DNA from 2 places in the Frankia casuarinae genome. Region 2 is predicted to be linked to the other one. Evidence: predicted binding sites of a transcription regulator. Region 2 holds the regulator's gene; the other holds the start of a gene.

Region 1 (7,336 bases), 860 kb from region 2:
GCACGGACAGCGGGGAGGCCCCTCGGCCGAGACGGCCGGAGGAGGACCCCAGCGAGGCCTGGAAACGGGTTAGCACCTTGTCCACGACACGCTGCTCGGTGTTCAGCCGGTCGGCCAGCGCCCTGCTGGTCGGGGCGGCGCCACGCCCGCTCATGATGAAGCCCGCGGCGAGGTCCCGCTCGAGCTGCATCTCGTGCACCGCCGCGGTCACATCCCGGCCGAGCCTCGCCGAGGTCACCCCGTGACCGTAGCTGGCCGCGTCGGACAGCCAGGTCACGCCGGCGAGAATCGCTACCGCCAAGAAGGCCGCCATGGGCACCGCCAAGGCCGCGAAGAGCTTCCCGCGCACGGGGAGGTCGTGCAGGCGCAGCCGCCGCCACGGACGCGATCGGAACTCCCCCGCCCCGGTCGTAGCCACGGCGGGGGCCGCGGCCCCGGTCACGGCCCCGGTCACGGTCACGGTCACGGCCCCCGCCGAGTGCCGCCGACGCCGCACCGGGGATGGCTGCTCCCGGTCCCCGGGTGTGCCCGCGCCACAATGCCGGCTCTCGGCAGAGGAGCCCGGCGGGTCATCCGCCGCGACCCGCCTTCTTCCCGGCTGGACCACGAGATCCGTACCTCTCGCCCTCTCGGATCGCCCTCTGGAACTGTCCCGCCAGGCCAGTCCCGGCCCTGGCCGGCAAAGACTATGCCTTGGCCGGCAAAGACTATGTGGGCGCCCGATGTCGCCGCCGGTGGGGTCGCCAGTAGGCTCGCCTGACGATTGGCCCCGTCAATCACCCGCGCTGCTGGACAGCCCGGCTGCGGTTGTTGTCCGACAAACAACTAGTGTCGCCGCTGGCCACTGCCAGCTTTCACTCCTCACCGAGCCGGGCATGCGGGAGCACGATGATCCACGGGTTTCGAAGCACGGTCGCGGGCCTTGCGCTTCTCTCCGCGGTCGTGCTGGCCGCCTGTGGTAGCGGTGGCAAAGCCGAGCCGGCCCGAGTTTCCGGCGAGGTCAAGATCGGACTGCTCGCCCCCATGACCCATGGCGATACCGAGACGGGGCGTGACGCACAACGCGGAGCAGAGCTCGCCAGCCGTCTCATCAACGCCGGCGAAAGCTGGGCGAGCGACGGGACCAGAGACCTCTGGGGGCCAGCCGGCCGGGCCCACCTTTCTGTTGTGACATTGGATACAAGTAGCGATCCGCGCCAGACCGCGGACGCCACGTCACGCTTGGCGACCGACCACGGCGTCGTGGGCATCGTCGGCGCGTTCACCCCCGACGCCACCCTGGAAGCCAGCCAGCGGGCCGAACGCCTGCGGATCCCGTTCGTCAGCGGGGGCCCGTCGCTGACGGCGCTGACCGAACGTGGGCTGAGCTGGTTCTTCCGGATCGGACCCGACGCGGCCGACTACGGCGGCGCCTTCCTGTCCCTGCTGCGTGACGCCGAGCAGCCGGGCCAGGAACGCCGACGCGTCGCCCTGCTCTACACCAACGACGCCACCGGCCTCGATATGCAGGCGACCGTGGCGGAGTTCGCCGAGGAGACCGGTTACCCGATCGTGGCGAGCGTGGCCTACCAGCCGGGTACGGGCCAGCCGGGTACGGGCGATCTGGCCGCCGCTGTCGGCGCCCTGCAAGCCACTGCACCCGACATTGTACTGACGAATATTTCTCCCGGTCAGGGCGCAATTCTGGGAAACACTTTCCGGGATGGTGGATACATACCGCCCGCGGTTGTCGTGTACGGCGACCCGGCGGAGGCCGCCCGACTCGCCGCGGTTCCCGAGTTCGCCGATCGGGTCAGCCGCCAGGTCGCCTGGTCGATGCCCATCGCCCGGGCCAATCCGCTGGCCGCGAGAGTAATCGACCGCTATCTGCACGATTTCGGGGCGCCGATGACCGAGAATGCGGCCGAGGCCTTCACCGCCATGACCACGATCGCGCAGGCAATCGATGACGCGGGCAGTACGGATCGTGAACTGGTCCGCTCCGCGTTGACCGCCCTGAATCTACCCGCGAGTTCGACCATCATGCCGTGGAACGGCGTCCATTTCGACGGAACCCACCAGAACACACTTTCCGCAACAGCGATCGAACAGACCACCGGTACGACATTCAGAACCGTCTACCCCCGCGACCTGGCCACGACGACGGTCAAGTGGCCCGCGCCGGGGACGGCCGTGACGACTGTCGGACACCCATCATCGAGGGCGACGTCGGCGTCACAGTCGACGCCGGGGACCAGGACCAGGACACGGACACGGAACGAGTAGGTACCCGGATCGTTCTCCCCCTGACCCGTCCACGGATCACCTCGCCGGCGCGAGATCCGCCACCAGCACCGGATCGAGGCCGCCGGGGGTGCCGTCCGGCTCGGTCTTCTCCAGCCGGAACCGGGCCGCGCGTCCGTCGAGTTCGAGGACGGCGAGCACACCGCCTGCCACACCGGGCTCGGCGCCGTGGCCGCGGCGCCGTGGCCGCTGGGCGAAGCCGTCACCGGACTGCTGACCATGGTGGCGGTCTGGGCGACCCTCTCCCGGAGACTCCTGTACGCGAGCCCTGGAGCCGCCGGCGGCGCATACCTGGCGGCGCGCACCTGGCGGCCAGGTGGTGCTGGCGACGGCGCCACGCGAGCCACTCCGGGAAGTCGGACGACAGGCTCGTCGTGTAGCGCCGTTCACGGCAGCGCGAGCGAGGATATTCTGGAGGTTTTTGAGCTGGTCCTTCAAATTCGGACCTTCCTTCAGCTATGAGCCGGTCTATGCAACTGTTGCCGCACGGAGGAGATCGGAGGTATGTCGGCTGTAGGGGTTGCGTCGGGGTATCTGGTCGGAGTCGACCCAGGGCGGAGGGATGAATTCGGGCCGGCGATCGTGGCCGATTCGGACGATCCAGCCGTGATGGTGGATGAGCCTGTGATGATATCCACACAGTAGTACCAGATTGTCAAGTGAGGTTCTTCCACCGTCTATCCAATGACGAACGTGGTGAACTTCGCACCATGACGGCGGCCGATCACACCCCGGGAATGAACAGCAGACGTCTCGGGCGATGACGGCGCGGCGTAGGTCCGCGGGTGCGGTGCGGTGGGCCCGTCCGACGTCGAGGGGGACGCTCGCCGCATCGAAGACGACGCGGGTGACCGTGGCGTCACAGGCCAGCCGGCGCAGGACACTGGCCGGCAGGGGTTGACCCCAACTGGTGGTGGCGGGCGTACCTCCCTGGCCGAGTAGTGCCGTCCAGGAGACGGTGACGGTGAGGTGGGGGCGCACGCCGCCGGTGACGGGCAGGGCTGCGGTGGCGAGGGTGCGGTGAAGGAGGTCGACGAGGGCGTCGGCGCGGCGCTGTGCAGGTGTGCGGGGGTCGAGGGTGCCGTCGTCGGCGGGGCGGGGTTTGGCCAGCGGGTCAAGTGCGCTGCGTAGGAGCGCGGCGGCTTCGGCGTCGAGTTCGCCGGTGATACGGGTGCTACCCCCGGGCAGATCGGTGATCCACAGGCCGCGCCGATCCGCGGGGGCGTCGCCCGAATCCTGGTTGCCGTTGCCCGAATCCTGGTTGTCGTTGCCGGGGTTCTGGTTGTCATCGCCGGCCGGGCCCCCTGCGGGGCCGGGAGACGTGCCGGAGTCGGCGCCCTCACGGTCGCCGTTCTGGCTGCCGGTGTTGGCGGGGCCGTCGCCGCCGGGGCTGGTGTCGATGCGGGTGAGTTGTTCCCGCAGGTGCCGGCCAAGACGGGCCAGTTCGCGGGGGTCGAACATCCGGGCCAGCTCCAGCAGGGATGCCTCCGCCGCGGTGTACACCTGCGCGTCCAGGCCGCGGGGGAGAGAACGGATCGTCGTGCGGACCTCGACCGCCTGCTCGACCGTGATCGCGCCGGCGGCCAGGGCCGCACCGGTGGCACTCAGCGGTCCGTCCACGGCCAGGGCCAGGGCCAGATCGACCAGGCGATGGGCGTCCCCCGGCCGGATCCGCAGCCGTTCCCGCAGCAGCGCCGCGGTGCTGGTAGCCCCCTCCCGCACGGCCAGGTTCCGGCCGTGGGCCTCTCGCACCAGCGCGAGCCGTACCGCGGCCAGGCGGGCCAGCTCCACCGAACAGTCGTCCAGGGCGCCGTACAACTCGGCATCCGACAACGACCACACCGGCGCGTCCAACAGGCCGCCGACCTGCTCGGCCACTACCGCCAAACCCGACGGCACCAAATGCTGCCCGAGGGCCGGGCCGGCAGTGATGGTCATGGATCAAGCGTAGATCACACAACCCCCGATGTCGAACTCATGTTCGATTGCCGTAACTAGGTGCTGTGGTCGTAGCGGAAATGAGGACCGGCGTGCTGGTGCGCGCCCTGCGCGAAGATCCCGGTCGCCCTCGGCTTCACGTGTATGGCCGGCGGCCTGCCGGCCGGGACCGTCCCCGCACCCCGCCCGGGCCGCCCTCGACTCCCCCGGCAGCCCGGGGCACGGCCTCGAGCACGGTCCAGAGCCCATCCCGCGCCTGCGATTGTTCACTTCTCCGGTGGAAAATCTGCACCCGCCGCGGACAACGACCCGACACGCTGCTAGCGTCGAAGCCGTGAGGTCGTATGCCGGATATCCGGGACGGTTGCGCGCCGCTCTGCGATGTTCGGGGGGATGCCCGAACATCGGTACACCGAATGGTCACCCATCCCGCACGGCCGCCTTCGACGGGCTGTGTCCAGGCTCCTGACCTTTTCCGTACCACACGATCTTAGGCATTCCGACCGGGCCCCGGGGAAGCGGCCCGGTTCGGCAGCCGGACCGTCCACCGCCGCACCGCGCGAGCAACCGTGAGGAACCGCGGACGAGGACAGCCATCGCGGATTAGTCGCAGAGGCATCGGTGCCCGGCCAGCGCCCCACGGCCGGCGCCCAGTACACCGCCGACACGCCGGCGCCCAGTACACCGCCGACACGCCGGCACCCCACCGCCGACACCGCCAACACCGCCAACACCGCCAACACCACTGACACCGAACACCGACTTCGACCCGGGGAGAATCACCCTATGAGCACCGAGAGCTGGTCGTTCGAGACCCAGCAGATCCACGCGGGAGCCCAGCCGGACCCGGCGACCGGCGCCCGAGCCGTGCCGATCTACCAGACCACCAGCTACGTCTTCCGCGACACCGACCACGCCGCCGCTCTGTTCGCCCTCGGTGAGCCCGGAAACATCTACACCCGGATCATGAACCCCACTCAGGACGTCTTCGAGCAGCGCATCGCCGCCCTCGAAGGTGGGATCGGGGCGCTCGCGGCGGCGTCGGGGCAGGCCGCGGAGACGCTGGCGATCCTGAACCTGGCCGAGGCCGGCGACCACGTGGTCTCCTCGGCCAGCCTGTACGGCGGGACGTACAACCTGTTCCACTACACCCTGCCGAAGCTGGGCATCGAGGTCTCCTTCGTCGGCGATCCCGATGATCTCGAGGAGTGGCGGGCGGCGGTACGGCCCACCACGAAGGCGTTCTACGGGGAAACGATCGGCAACCCCCGCGGCGACGTCCTCGACACCGTCGGGATCTCCGAGGTCGCCCACGCGCACGGGATCCCGCTCATCGTTGACAACACCCTCGCGACGCCCTATCTGTACCGGCCGCTGGAGCACGGCGCGGACATCGTCGTCCACTCGGCGACGAAGTTCATCGGCGGCCACGGCACCGCGATCGGCGGCGTCATCGTCGACGGCGGCCGGTTCGACTTCGGCGCCTCCGGCCGGTTCGCGAACTTCACCACTCCCGACCCGAGCTACCACGGTCTAGTCTACTGGGACGCGCTCGGTCACGGCTCGTACATCGCCAAGGCACGAGTGCAGCTACTGCGCGACCTCGGCCCGGCGATCTCCCCGTTCAACTCGTTCCTGCTGCTCCAGGGTCTGGAGACGCTGTCGCTGCGGATCGAGCGGCACACCGCGAACGCCCGGCGGGTCGCCGAGTGGCTCGATGCGCGCGACGAGGTGAGCTGGGTGGCCTACCCGGGCCTGCCATCGTCGCGGTGGTACTCCCGGGCGCAGAAGGTGCTCCCCCGCGGCGCCGGCGCGATCCTGTCCTTCGGCATCGTCGGTGGCGCCGAGGCCGGGAAGAAGTTCGTCGAGGGGGTCGAGCTGTTCAGCCATCTGGCGAACGTCGGCGACGTCCGCTCACTGATTATCCATCCCGCGACGACGACGCACTCCCAGCTCACCGAGGCCGAGCAGACCGCGACCGGGGTCACCCCGGATCTCGTCCGCCTGTCGGTCGGCATCGAGGGGATCGACGACATCCTGGCCGACCTCGATGCCGGGTTCCGTGCGGCCAAGAGCTGAGTCGCGTGGCACCGGTGCGGCCCTTTCGGTCGAACCGGTACCGCCGACGGTCCAACCGATACCGCCGACGGTCCAACCGATACCGCCGACGCCACCGCCCGCCTCCGGGGCATGGCGCGCCGGGATCGACCCGGTGGGACGGCGCCGGTTCGTCGACCTGCCGGGACCGCTGCAGCTGGAACGCGGCGGCATCCTGCCCGGCGTGACGGTGGCCTACGAGACGTGGGGCCGCCTCGACGCCGCGGCCACCAACGCGGTGCTGGTCCTGCACGCGCTCACCGGGGACAGTCACGCCGTCGGCCCGCCCGGGCCGGGCCATCCCACCCCAGGCTGGTGGGATGGCCTGATCGGGCCTGGGCGGGCCCTCGATACCGATCGCCTCTTCGTGGTCTGTCCGAATGTGCTGGGCGGCTGTCAGGGCACGACCGGGCCAGCCAGTCCCGCGCCGGACGGCCGACCCTGGGGCGGCCGATGGCCCGAGATCACGATCTCCGATCAGGTCACGGTGGAGGTCGCCGTCGCCGACGCGCTCGGCATCCGGCGCTGGGCCGCGGTGGTCGGCGGCTCGATGGGGGGCATGCGGGCCCTGGAGTGGGCTGTCGGCCATCCCGACCGGGTCGACCACGCCGTGGTCCTGGCCTGCGGCGCGGCTGCGACGGCGGAGCAGATCGGGTTGTCCGCGGTGCAGCTTCGTGCGATCATCGACGACCCGGCCTGGAACGGCGGCGACTACCACGGCCGGCCCGGCGGACGCGGCCCGGACGCCGGCATGGGTCTGGCCCGGCGGGTGGCCCAGATCAGCTATCGCAGCGAGGCCGAACTGGAGGAGCGGTTCGCGGATCGGACCCGGCCCGACGGGTTGTTCGAGGTCGCCTCCTACCTCGACCACCATGCCGGCAAGCTGGCCGCTCGGTTCGACGCCGGCACTTACGTCGCACTGACCCGGGCGATGATGACCCAGGACGTCGGCCGGGGGCGCGGGGGGCGCGCGTCGGCGCTACGGTCCTGCCCGGTGCCGTTCACCGTCGCGGGGGTC
Region 2 (7,336 bases):
TCCCCGCCCCAGGCCGCAGCCAGTGGACGTCGGGACGGTGCGGGGCCGGACCTCGACGCACGGCGGTGCCCGCGGGGACGAGCACGCGCACGGCAAACACACGCACGGCGAACGGCACCAGCCAGGTCGAGCCGGGCCGCATGCGTGCCGTCCGGGAGGTCCGCGGTCCTCGCACGGCCGCGACGCGGGATGTCACCCGTCGCCGGCGGGACCGGGCCGGCACGGCGAGCCAGGGCGATGTATGACGCTTTCGGTCGAGCGGTCCCGGCCCTACCTGCTATGCACCTGCTGGGTGCCGATCACCGGCGAGACATCGACGGCGCCACGCGGGACCGGTCGTGCTGGTCCATCCCGCGTGGTGGGAGGTCCGGCGGCCTCGGAGCGCAACGCGGCGATCGCGGACTCGAAGTCAGTCAACGACTCGAAGGCCAGGTACACCGAGGCGAAGCGGAGATAAGCCACCTCGTCGAGCTCACGGAGCGGACCGAGGATCGCCCGGCCGATCGCCTCCGCGGGCACCTCCGCCGACCCCGACGAGCGGACGGCGTCCTCTACCCGCTGCGCCAGAAGCGCGAGATCATCATCCCGCACCGGCCGGCCCTGGCAGGCCTTGCGGACACCGGCGATGACCTTGGCCCGGCTGAACGGCTCGGCCGCCCCACTGCGCTTGCGAACCTGAAGGGACGCCTCCTCCATCGTAGTGAACCGGCGACCGCAGGACAGGCAGGACCGCCTGCGGCGGATCGCCGAACCCTCCTCGGCCTCCCGACTGTCAACGACGCGACTGTCCGGATGCCGGCAGAACGGGCACCGCACGCGCTACGCCTCCTTCGCCCGCGCCGGAGCCGACCGCCCCGGACCGGGGATGAGGGACACCGTTGAGGACCCGGCATCCACGCCGGACAGACCACCTTGTGGATGGACCGCCAGCTCCCCGCGGAAGACCTGTGGAACAACCTGTGGATGACTTACACCCCGGTAAGCACCAGATGTTGTGTCCAAGGTAGCGCACGGCCCCAGAGATGAGGACAGCACCCCCGTATGGTCCGTGTGGTCCGCATCGCACGTGGCACCGCACGTGGACGAAAGACGACGGTGCGCGAGAACCCTGCGCCGAGACACTCGTGGACCCGGGAAGCCGGGCGTCAGGGAAGGAGTAACGACTGGCCCGGGGCGATCAGTGGTGACCGCAGGTGGTTCAGCCGCATCAGCCGGTCCACCATGACCCGGGTGTCGGCGCTCTCGTCGAGCGCCACTGCCACCTCCCACAGCGTCTCCCCCGGCATGACCAGATGGTGCCGCGGCGCCTCCGCGGTATCCGGCCCGGCAATCGACACCCCAGGCATGATCATGATTGCTACCGCCACGACGACCGCCACGACGATCGATACCACCACCACCCGACCCCGCCGGGTCAGCCGGAGCGGCGGGGGTGCGGGCGGGCGACCCGGCGGCCGATGACCCACCCGGTCCCTGGCCATCGACAGGTCGACGACCCGCGCCCTGTGTGCGGATCCCACGGCACCCTCCCGTTCCGACGACACCGAACACCGAAGATCGAACCTTCGTTCGATCGAACGCGTGGTCGATTGTCGCATCGGGAACCGGAAACCGCCAGGGACACGCTCGAACAGACGTTTGAGATTCTGCGACCCGCCGGTTACCGTCGAGTCGGTCGGGTGTGAACCGGGCGGTTTCCCCCGGTCACGGACGGCGGCGAGTCGGTGGGTGACCGCTTCCGGAGCGGGACGGTCCGCCGTGCGGTCGCCGGCCGGCCGGTGGCCGCACGGCGGAAGAAAAACGCGACGAGGAGAGCGGTAAGCGATGACTAGCCAAGGCAGGGGTACGCGCCGGGGCGGAACCCGCGGCAACGTGCGAGCCTTTCCCGAAGGCCCCACGGACGCGGGCCTGACCCCCCGGCAGCGCAGGGTGCTGGAGGTCATCCGGGCCGCGGTGGAGCGGCGCGGATATCCGCCCAGCGTGCGGGAGATCGGTGAGGCGGTCGGCCTCACCAGCACCAGTAGTGTGGCTCACCAGCTCAAGGTGCTCGAGGAGAAGGGCTACCTGCGGCGGGACCCGAACCGCCCGAGAGCGATGGAGGTGCTGACCGTCGAGCACCCCCGGCAACGCGCGGATGTGGGCGCGGGCGCGACGACGGTGGCGGGCACGATTCCCATCGTCGGTGAGGCGGCGCCGGGCACCACCGAAGGAAGCAAGTCGGACGCGGCCTACGTGCCGGTGCTGGGCCGGATCGCCGCCGGTGGCCCGATCCTGGCCGAGCAGGCGGTCGAGGACGTCTTCCCGCTACCCAGGGAGATCGTCGGCGAGGGCACTCTGTTCCTGCTCCGGGTCGTCGGCGACTCGATGATCAACGCGGCGATCTGCGACGGTGACTGGGTGGTCGTCCGCCAGCAGCCGGTCGCGGACAACGGGGAGATCGTCGCCGCAATGATCGACGGGGAGGCGACGGTCAAGCGTCTGCGGGTTCGGGACGGCAAGATCTGGCTACATCCGGAGAACTCGGCCTTCGCCGACATCCCCGGTGAGGATGCGACCATCCTCGGCCGGATCGTGGCTGTGCTCCGCAGGGTTTGATGTGGATCGGCCGGCCGCCCGGCGGGCGGCCGGCCGGGTTGCCTCGCGTCTGATCGCTCCTGGGCTCAGGCCCGGTAGGCGTGCAGCTCCGCCGCGAGTCCCGAGGAAACCCGGGCGGACAGCCGGGTACCGGTCTCGGTGTGCTCCATCGTGAGCACCTCGCCGTTCGCGTGCACCCGGGAGACCAAGTCGCCCCGGGTGTAGGGCACGAGCACGCGCATCTCCACGTCGGGATGCGGCACCCGGGCACAGAGCGCGTCGACCAGCGCGGCCAGCCCCTCGCCCGTGCGTGCCGAGACGAACACGGCGTCCGGGGCGAGCTGGCGCAACCCCGCGACGACCGTCGGCTCCACGGCGTCCACCTTGTTGACGACGATCAGCTCGGGAACGCCGCCCGCGTCGATGTCGTTGAGAACCTCGCGCACGGCGGAGATCTGCGCGGCCGGCTCCGGCGATGATCCGTCCACAACGTGCAGGATGAGATCGGCATCGGCGACCTCTTCCAGCGTCGAGCGGAACGCCTCGACGATCTGATGCGGCAGATGCCGGACGAATCCGACGGTGTCGGTCAGGGTGAAGGCCCGGCCGTCCGGCAGGGTCGCCCGCCGCACGGTCGGATCAAGGGTGGCGAACAGCGCGTCCTCGACCAGGACACCCGCGCCGGTCAGCCGGTTGAGCAGCGACGACTTACCGGCGTTGGTGTAACCGGCGATCGCCACGCTGGGGACCTCACCCCGCCGCCGGGCGGAACGCTTGGTCTCCCGCACGGTCGTCATCGCGGCGAGCTCGCGGCGCAACCGCGCCATCCTGGCCCGCAGCCGCCGACGATCGGTCTCGATCTTCGTCTCACCGGGACCACGGGTACCGATGGGCGCCCGGCCGCCGCCACTGGCCGCGGCCCGCGACATCGACTCACCCCACCCACGCAGCCGGGGCAGCATGTACTGCAACTGCGCGAGCTCGACCTGGGCCTTGCCCTCGCGAGAGGTCGCGTGCTGGGCGAAGATGTCCAGGATGAGGGCCGTCCGGTCGATGACCTTTACTTTGACGACCTCCTCCAGCTGCCGCAGCTGACCCGGGGTGAGCTCGCCATCGCAGACCACCGTGTCCGCGCCGGTCGCCGCGACGACCTCGGCGAGCTCGCGGGCCTTGCCCGAACCGACGTAAGTCGCGGCATCCGGCCGGTCGCGACGCTGCACGAGCGCGTCGAGCACCACCGAACCGGCGGTCGTGGCGAGCGCCGCGAGCTCCGCCATGGAGCTCTCGGCCGACCGCGGGGAACCCGACGTCCATACGCCGATGAGGACGACACGCTCCAGCCGCAGCTGCCGGTACTCGACCTCGGTGACGTCGTCGAGCTCGGTGGCGAGACCGGGAACCCGCCGCAACGCGGCGCGATCCTCCAGGTCGAAACCGTCCCCAGAATCGTCGAAGAAGTTCGGCAGGTAAGACGAATCGGCTTCGGTCAGCTTGATGAGGGATCTGTCGAGAGTGGACGCATCGAAGGCGTCAGCAGGAAGTGTCATACCATCCGTTCTCAACGCGGCCCGCTACCGCACCATTCCGCGATCATTCCGTGCCGCTTGCTCCGGCCGGGCCCCACGACCCGGTGGCCCGAGGAGGATCCGCCGGACCGGAAGACCCTGCCGCACTCGTGGCGCGCCTCCCCCTCGTTTCCCGGCGAATCCCGTCGCCAACCAGGGTCCCACGTCACCACGTCGATCGCGAACCGTTTTGCCGCCCCGCCGACGTAGCCTCTGCGACGTGTACCACGAGTACCACGAAAGACGGGCCCACCGCCTCGCCGCGACGATCTGGGACAGCTCGGGCCGCCCGACTCCCCCTGGACACCCCCCGGACACCACGCGGACGACGGCGGACCGGCATCCGGACCGCACCGGACCCTCGGACCGCACCGAGCGCACCGAGCGCACAGGTGTGGTGGGCAGTCGGCGAGTGTTGCCGGACGGATGCATGGACATCATCTGGAGTTCCGACGCCAATCTGATCGTCGCGGGGCCGGACACGGCGGCGAAGCTGGTGCGCTGGGCACCAGGCGTGCGGCACGTCGGGCTCCGCTTCGACTCGGGCTCTGGACCATCCCACCTCGGAGTGGCCGCGGACGAACTGCGCGACCAACGCGTCCCGCTCGCCGACCTGTGGGGCGACGGACCGGCGCAGCGACTCGCCGAGCGGCTCGCCATGGCCGCTGATCCCCTGGTCGCATTCGAGTCGTCGATCGCCGCCCGGCCCGTTCACCCGGCGCTCGTGGACCGGTTGGTTCCCGCCGTTCTGGCGGGTGCCCGCGCCCGGGCGCCTGTGGACGACCTCGCGCGCACAGTCGGGCTGAGCGAACGCCAGCTGCTGCGTCGCTGCCGGCGTGTCTTCGGATATGGCCCGAAGACGCTCGCCAGGATCCTCCGGATGCAGGACGCCCTGCACGCGGCGCGGGCCGGCATCCCGTTCGCGGTCGTGGCGGCCGAGGCCGGCTACGCCGACCAGGCGCACCTCGCCCGGGAGGTACGCGCGCTCGCCGGAGTTCCGCCGACTCACCTCATCCGAAATGTCAACGTTCAGGACGAGCTGGACGTCTCGGTGTCGGATGTCGCGGATGTCGCGGCCGCTACGGGCAGTGGGGCGTAGAGGTCGACGTGGTTGCCGTCTGGATCGAGCACGACCGCGTACCGCTGGCCCCAGAAGGCGTCCCAGGGCGGAAGGTGGCCGGCGTGACCGGCGCCGACGAGGTCGGCGTAGACCTCGTCGACCTCGTCCGGCGTGTCGCAGGCGAAGGCCAGCCCGACCCGCGGCGAGCCGGTACCCGCCGACCAGCGCGGATCAAAGGATCGGATGGTCGCCTCGCTGTCGAACGCGAGGCGCGGACCGCCGGGCAGCTGCACCTCGACGTGCGGCTGGGCGTCGGCCCCGGCGGGCAGGTCGAGGCCGAGCCGGCGGTAGAACGCCAGGGACCGGGCCATATCAGCGACGATCACACCGGTCAGGGTGAACGATGGTGGCATGAGGGCACCGTAGGGCAGGCAGGCGGGCCGGGTCTTGCAGGAAACGGACACCTCACCCGACCGGGTCGTGGGCCTCCGCACGGCGCAGCACGCCGTCGAAGACCAGCTCGGCGGGCCCTCGCAACAGCACGGTCTCCGGCTGCCAGATCACGACCAGGCCGCCGCCGGGCACATCCACCTCGACCTCGACCGGCGCACCCGCCGGCCGGGCACCTCGCCGGGCCGCCCAGGCCACCGCGACCGCGCAGGCACCGGTGCCGCAGGACGCGGTCTCCCCGACCCCACGTTCGAACACCCGCATCGCCACCCCAGCCGGCCGGTCGACGACGATCTCCACATTCACCCCGTCCGGGAAGTCAACCGGGGAGAAGGACGGTGGTCGGGTCAGGTCGAGCCGACGCAGCCCGGCGACGTCCAGGTCGCCGGCGAAGCAGACCGCGTGCGGATTACCCATCGAGACCGCGGTCGCGGTGAAGTCACGATCGGCGACGGTGACCGGGGCCCCGGGTCCGTCGATGATCCGCGGCGGTCCCATGTCGACCGTGACGTCACCGTCCACCGCGGCCTCGACGAGCCGCAACCCGGCGCGGGTCGCGACGTGGAACCGTCCGGGCTGGGCGTATCCGGCGTCGACGAGGTAGCGGGCGAACACCCGGGCGCCGTTACCGCACATCTCGGCAACCGAACCGTCAGCATTGCGGTAGTCCATGAACCAGCGCGCCCGGCCGGCCAGACCGGCCGCCTCGGGAACCGCGGCGCAGAGCACCACCCGCAGCACCCCGTCGCCCCCGATGCCGGTCCGTCGGTCGCACAGCGCGCGCACCAGGTCCGCGGTGAGGTCGAGGTCCCCGTCGGGATCCGGCAGCAGGACGAAGTCGTTGCCCGTCCCGTGGCCCTTGACGAATCGCAGTTCCAGCTCGTCCCGCACGTCGCCGATCGTACGGGGGATGCCGCTCGGCACCTGACGACCGGGCTCCCGCGGCGGCGTCAGCCGGCTGCGGCCCGCGCCCACTCCCGCATCCGGTCGTCGGAATGCGACGGCTTGTACCAGCGGTCGGGCCGGCCTCGCCCGAGAGCGATCATCCGAGCGTCCTCCACCGGCACCGGCGGACAGAACACCGGTCCGATGGCGCGATCGCAGTCGAGATCCACCACCCGGGACGCCAGGCGCGCGGTGTCGACATCGTCGGCGACGACGGGCAGGCCGCGTTGGTGGGCAAGCCGGACGATGGCCGCGAGCACGGCCTCACCCTCGAGGTCCTTCATCGTCGCCCGCAGGAACAGACCGTCGATCTTGACGAGGTTCAACGGCAGCTGGTCGAGCACGGCCAACGAGCCCAGCCACGTGCCGAAGGACCCGACGGCGATCGCCACCCCGAGGGCACGCAGCCGGGTCAGCAACCGGGGCACCATCGGCGCGGCGAGTCCGAGGGTCTGCTCGCTGAACTCAAGGCCGATCGCCCCGGCCGGCAGCACCCGGCCCGAGACGAGCCGGTCGACCTCGGCCGCGAAGGCGAGGCTGGCAAGCTGGCGGCCATCGATGTTCACCCACAACCGGGGCGGGCGGATCGGCGTCCCGACCGCCATCCGATGCCAGGTGCGCGCCTCGGTCACGGCCATCCGCAGCACCCACTGGTCCACCTGATGGACGAGGCCCGCGGCCGCGGCGATCGGCATGAAATCCGCCGGACCCAGCACCCCGCGTTCCGGGTGCAGCCACCGCG

What was found. Region 2 encodes LexA, which represses DNA repair genes until DNA is damaged. Its sites were predicted from a motif close to CGAACNNNNGTTCG; they were not measured.
Region 1: FRANCCI3_RS14220 (HNH endonuclease signature motif containing protein) is a predicted target of LexA. The motif match lies at 4,254-4,267, and genes of this name have one in related genera.

Annotation. Positions count from the first base shown of each region.
Region 1 covers NC_007777.1:3,327,966-3,335,301, forward strand. Annotated here, with positions in the region: gene FRANCCI3_RS14210 (sensor histidine kinase) at 1-466, opposite strand, end outside; gene FRANCCI3_RS14215 (ABC transporter substrate-binding protein) at 889-2,265, shown strand; gene FRANCCI3_RS28575 (hypothetical protein) at 2,302-2,436, opposite strand; gene FRANCCI3_RS14220 (HNH endonuclease signature motif containing protein) at 2,752-4,221, opposite strand; gene FRANCCI3_RS14225 (bifunctional o-acetylhomoserine/o-acetylserine sulfhydrylase) at 5,008-6,300, shown strand; gene FRANCCI3_RS14230 (homoserine O-acetyltransferase MetX) at 6,272-7,336, shown strand, end outside.
Region 2 covers NC_007777.1:4,192,405-4,199,740, forward strand. Annotated here, with positions in the region: gene nrdR (transcriptional regulator NrdR) at 271-816, opposite strand; gene FRANCCI3_RS17710 (LysM peptidoglycan-binding domain-containing protein) at 1,146-1,520, opposite strand; gene lexA (transcriptional repressor LexA) at 1,825-2,595, shown strand; gene hflX (GTPase HflX) at 2,661-4,121, opposite strand; gene FRANCCI3_RS28320 (helix-turn-helix domain-containing protein) at 4,570-5,238, shown strand; gene FRANCCI3_RS17730 (VOC family protein) at 5,169-5,612, opposite strand; gene dapF (diaminopimelate epimerase) at 5,665-6,540, opposite strand; gene FRANCCI3_RS17740 (EAL domain-containing protein) at 6,600-7,336, opposite strand, start outside.